2 regions of the Arthrobacter sp. MOO21 genome follow, and region 2 is predicted to be linked to the other one. Evidence: riboswitches for the same ligand, from Rfam matches in the RefSeq annotation. Region 2 holds a riboswitch; the other holds the start of a gene.
What was found. A riboswitch is a leader RNA that binds a small molecule or an ion and turns the genes downstream of it on or off. The one in region 2 is predicted to bind glycine.
Positions count from the first base shown of each region.

Region 1 (2,456 bases), 360 kb from region 2:
TCGGGGAAGATGTTGCGGATCAGCGACAGGGTGGACGGCATCAGCATGGCGCCGAAAAATCCCAGGGCTCCCCGGCCGGCAATCAGCCATTCCGGGCTGGGGGCAAAGGCCGTGGCGGCAGAGATCGCTGCGAATCCGGTGCTGCCGATGGTCAGCAGCCGCCGCCGCCCAATCCGGTCGCCCAGGCTCCCCATCGATACGAGCAGCCCGGCCAGCACCAGGGGGTAGGCGTCCACGATCCACAGCAGCTGCACGCCGGAAGGCTCGAGGGCATGCGTTATGGCTGGGAGGGCGAACGTCAGGGCCGTGTTGTCCACGGCCACGAGCAGTACCGGGAACATCAGCAGCGCCAAGGCCAGCCAGTCGCGCCCCGGTGAAGGCGTCCCGGGGCTTCCCGTCTGGCCTGGTGCAAAGGAGCTGGTCGAGGTGGTCATGAAATAACTATACCGTCCAGACGGTATAGTTTCGGAATTTCCGGGTTTCACCATGCTCGGGGGCATGATGGGAGGCATGCCCCGGAAGCCTGTAGCCCGCGACGCCGTCCTCGACGCCTTTGAATCCCTCCTCATTGAGGTGGGGGAGAGGGCGGCCACCCTCGACGCCGTCGCCCGGAAGGCAGGCGTGTCCAAGGGCGGCCTGCTCTATCACTTCCCCAACAAGGAAGCGCTCATTGAGGTGCTGCTGGAACGGCTGGATGTGCTGGCCGGCGCCGATGCCGACGCCATGGCCGAAGCTCCGGAAGGAGCCGCGGCCTACTTCATCCGGTCCTCGGTCTGGGCGGACACGCCCCTGGACCGGGCCGTCGTCGCGGCCACCCGGCTTGCCGAGGTGGCGCACGAAGAAACGAGGCGGCGGTTTGCCGCGATCCAGCGGCGCTGGCTCGACGAGATCGCCGCGGATGTGGGACCCGCCCTGGCCAAGGCCGTGCTGTACATGGGCGACGGCCTGTACTTCAACGCCATGCTCTCCGTGGGCCCGGTTCCCGAAGGTGGAGCGGCGGCGGACGTGGACGAGTTGCTGGCCGCGCTGGAGCGGCTCCGGCGGTAGGAACCATTTGCCCCGCGGGCTCCGGCGTAGGAGAATTAAGCGCTGTGGGAGCCGTCGTGGGCTGCTCCCCGGCAAATCCAAATGAATAGCCTTTGATCTGCGGCGGGAGAGTCCTGCCGGAAGTACAAGCAGGCGCCGTAGGAGCAAATCCTCCCCAGGAATCTCGCAGGCCCATGTACCGCCGCGGCGAGGCACCTCTGGAAAGTAGCAGGCAGCGTTCCCTGCCTCCCTGTGGGGAGTGCAAAGCTGCTGTGCTCACCGACGGTGCAAGCGGGTCCTGTCCAGGCAGGCAACGCGGAAACTCTCAGGTCCAATACAGAGCGGGGAGGAACCCGAATCGCTGTGGCGTACCCTGCGCCGCCTGAGTAAATGGAGTTCCTTCGTGTCGGTTAATTCAGCCTCCACCACCTTCGTAGACCGCCATATCGGCGCGCGCCGCCAGGCCGACGTCGAGACCATGCTCAAGGCCGTCGGGTATGACAGCGTCGACTCCTTGGTGGACACGGCCGTTCCCAAGGTCATTCGCCAGGAAACCGCCCTCCGACTCCAGGACGCCCTCAGCGAGGTTGAGGTCCTGGCCGAACTGCGGAAGCTCGCCGGGAAGAACAAGACCGCCGTGCAGTTGATCGGCCAGGGTTACTACGACACCGTGACGCCGCCGGTGATCCGCCGCAACATCCTTGAGTCCCCTGCCTGGTACACCGCCTATACGCCTTACCAGCCGGAGATCTCCCAGGGCCGGCTCGAGGCGCTGCTGAACTTCCAGACCATGGTGCAGGACCTGGTGGGCCTGCCCATCGCCAACGCGTCGCTGCTCGATGAAGCCACGGCAGTGGCAGAGGCCGTGCTGCTGATGCGCCGGTCCAACAAGACCAAGCCCGCCGCCGACGGCAAGACCGTCCTGGACATCGACGTGCTGCCGCAGACCATTGCGATCGTCAAGGGCCGGGCCGAGGCGCTCGGCTTTGAGGTGGAGGTCGCGGACCTGTCCCAGGGCCTGCCCGACGGCGACATCAACGGCATCGTGCTGCAGCAGCCGGGCGCCTCCGGCCGGGTGTGGGACCAGTCCGCCGTGATCGCCGCCGCCAAGGAACGGGGCGCGCTGGTGACGGTGGCCGCGGACTTGCTGGCCCTGACCCTGATCACCCCTCCCGGAGAGCAGGGGGCCGACATCGCCGTCGGCTCGGCCCAGCGCTTCGGCGTCCCGCTGTTCTTCGGTGGCCCGCATGCTGCCTACATGGCTGTCCGCAAGGGCCTGGAACGCTCGCTGCCCGGCCGCCTGGTGGGTGTGTCCAAGGACGACGCCGGTGTCCCGGCCTACCGGCTGGCGCTGCAGACCCGTGAGCAGCACATCCGCCGCGAGAAGGCCACGTCCAACATCTGCACCGCGCAGGCGCTCCTGGCCATCG
Region 1 covers NZ_CM170671.2:836,536-838,991, reverse strand. Annotated here, with positions in the region: gene AC2JAJ_RS03790 (MFS transporter) at 1-434, opposite strand, end outside; gene AC2JAJ_RS03785 (TetR/AcrR family transcriptional regulator) at 511-1,047, shown strand; glycine riboswitch at 1,141-1,238, shown strand; glycine riboswitch at 1,269-1,376, shown strand; gene gcvP (aminomethyl-transferring glycine dehydrogenase) at 1,430-2,456, shown strand, end outside.
Region 1: another riboswitch for glycine. It lies ahead of gcvP (aminomethyl-transferring glycine dehydrogenase); the one in region 2 lies ahead of cycA (D-serine/D-alanine/glycine transporter).

Region 2 (2,456 bases):
ATCATGAGGACTGCTTCGGCCACGGCGGTGGCTTCATCCAGCAGCGAGGCGTTGGCGATGGGCAGTCCCACCAGGTCCTGGACCATGGTCTGGAAGTTCAGCAGCGCCTCGAGCCGGCCCTGGGAGATTTCGGGCTGGTAGGGCGTGTAGGCGGTGTACCAGGCCGGCGCCTCAAGGACATTCCGGCGGATGACGGCAGGGGTGATGGTGTCGTAGTAGCCCTGGCCGATCATCTGCACGGCGGTCTTGTTCTTGGCGGCGAGGCGGCGCAGTTCAGCCAGGACCTCCACTTCGCTGAGGGCATCGGCGAGCTTCAGCGCGGTTTCCTGCCGGATGGAGGCCGGGACGGCCATGTCGACGAGGCCATCCACGCTGTCGTAGCCGACGGCTTTCAGCATGGTGTCGACGTCGGCCTGCCGGCGCGCGCCGATATGGCGGTCAACGAATGATGTTGATGCGGATTGAATCGTCATGAGGAACTCCAGGTCTGGCCGGCCAAGTGGCACGGCGTGCGGTGGGTTCCTCCCCGCTCTGTATTGGACCTGAGAGATTCCGCGCTGCCTGCTCTTGGCAGGACTTCGCTTGCACCGTCGGTGAGTGCTGCCGGAGCAGCGCTGCTTTCCAGAGTCGCCTCGCCGTGACGGTACATGGGCCTGAGAGATTCCTGGGGAGGATTTGCTCCTACGGCGCCTGTCCGGTGGATGCCGGGAGGGCTCTCCCGTCACAGCTCGAAAGGCTTATTCAAATGTGGGTGATTCGGCTCACACGGTACAGGTTTGTTGAAGCAAAAACAAATTGCTGCGTCACGCTAATGGGGCCTTGGCGCTCTGTTGCCCCGAAAAGACATCCCGGGTTGACATCCGATCGTGACGGGCACCACACTGATCCCCGGGATTGGCGCCGAGGCCTGGCTGGCTCAGCGTAACCGGAGCAGCCCCGTTCCGGCGCCGGTCCCATCGCCCAACCTCCGCAGCGCGGAGGCGGTGGCGTCCAACTGAAAATGAGCCTTCGACCTGCGGCGGGAGAGCCCTGCCGGTACGTTCAGCAGGCGCCGTAGGAGCAAACCCTCCCCAGGAAACTCTCAGGCCCACGTACCGCCGCGGTGAGGCAACTCTGGAAAGTAGCCGGGCCCTGTCCCGGCTCACCGACGGTGCAAGCAGGCCCTGGCTGGGTCTGCGGAATCTCTCAGGTCCCAGACAGAGCGGGGAGGAAATCCAATCTTTGCGACACCCCGGGTGCCGCTCGAACGATGGAGTTCCTCAATGACGACCCACTCCCCGACGTCCACCGGCGGCGGAGCCGCGCACCTGGAGCGGCAGCTCAGCAACCGGCACATCCAACTGATCGCCATCGGCGGCGCCATCGGCACCGGCCTGTTCATGGGCTCCGGCAAGACCATCTCCGCGGCCGGCCCCTCAGTGATCTTCGTGTACATGATCATCGGCTTCATGCTGTTCTTCGTCATGCGTGCCATGGGTGAACTGCTGCTCAGCAACCTCAACTACAAGTCGTTCAGTGACTTCGCCGCTGATCTGCTGGGTCCGTGGGCCGGCTTCTTTACCGGCTGGACCTACTGGTTCTGCTGGGTCATCACCGGCATCGCCGATGTCATCGCCATCGCGGGCTACTCCCGTGAACTGTGGCCCGGGGTTCCCCTGTGGATTCCCGGCCTGGCCACCGTGGCCATCCTCCTGCTCCTGAACCTCGTCACCGTAAAGGCGTTCGGCGAGACCGAGTTCTGGTTCGCCCTGATCAAGATCGTCGCCATTGCCGCGCTGATCATCGTTGGCCTGTTCATGATTCTCACCGGTTTCCAGTCCGACGCCGGCCCTGCCACCTTCACCAACCTGTGGAGCCATGGCGGATTCTTCCCCAACGAATTCATGGGCTTCGTGGCCGGCTTCCAGATCGCCGTCTTCGCCTTCGTGGGCATCGAACTGGTGGGTACCACCGCTGCCGAGGCCAAGAACCCGGAGCGGAACCTGCCCAAGGCCATCAACTCCATCCCCATCCGGGTGCTCCTCTTCTACGTAGGTGCCCTCATCATCCTGATGGCTGTCACCCCCTGGACCGAGTTCAAGGCCGGCCACAGCCCCTTTATCGCCATGTTCTCCCTGGCGGGGCTCGGCGCCGCAGCCACAGTGGTCAACCTCGTGGTGCTGAGCTCCGCGATGTCCTCCGCCAACTCCGGCATTTACTCCACCTCCCGCATGGTCTTCGGGCTTGCCCAGGAAGGCGACGCACCGGACGTCTTTGGCAAACTGTCCCGGCGGAAGGTACCCCAGAACGCACTATTCCTTTCCTGCGTGCTGCTGCTGTCCGGCGTCGTCCTCATGTACGCGGGCCAGGACGTGGGCAAGGCGTTCGACATGGTGACCACCGTCTCCGCCGTCTGCTTTGTCTTCGTCTGGTCCATCATCCTGGCCAGCTATGTTGCCTTCCGCCGCCGGCGGCCG
Region 2 covers NZ_CM170671.2:1,193,004-1,195,459, reverse strand. Annotated here, with positions in the region: gene gcvP (aminomethyl-transferring glycine dehydrogenase) at 1-473, opposite strand, end outside; glycine riboswitch at 632-731, opposite strand; gene AC2JAJ_RS05470 (hypothetical protein) at 867-998, shown strand; glycine riboswitch at 1,010-1,107, shown strand; gene cycA (D-serine/D-alanine/glycine transporter) at 1,263-2,456, shown strand, end outside.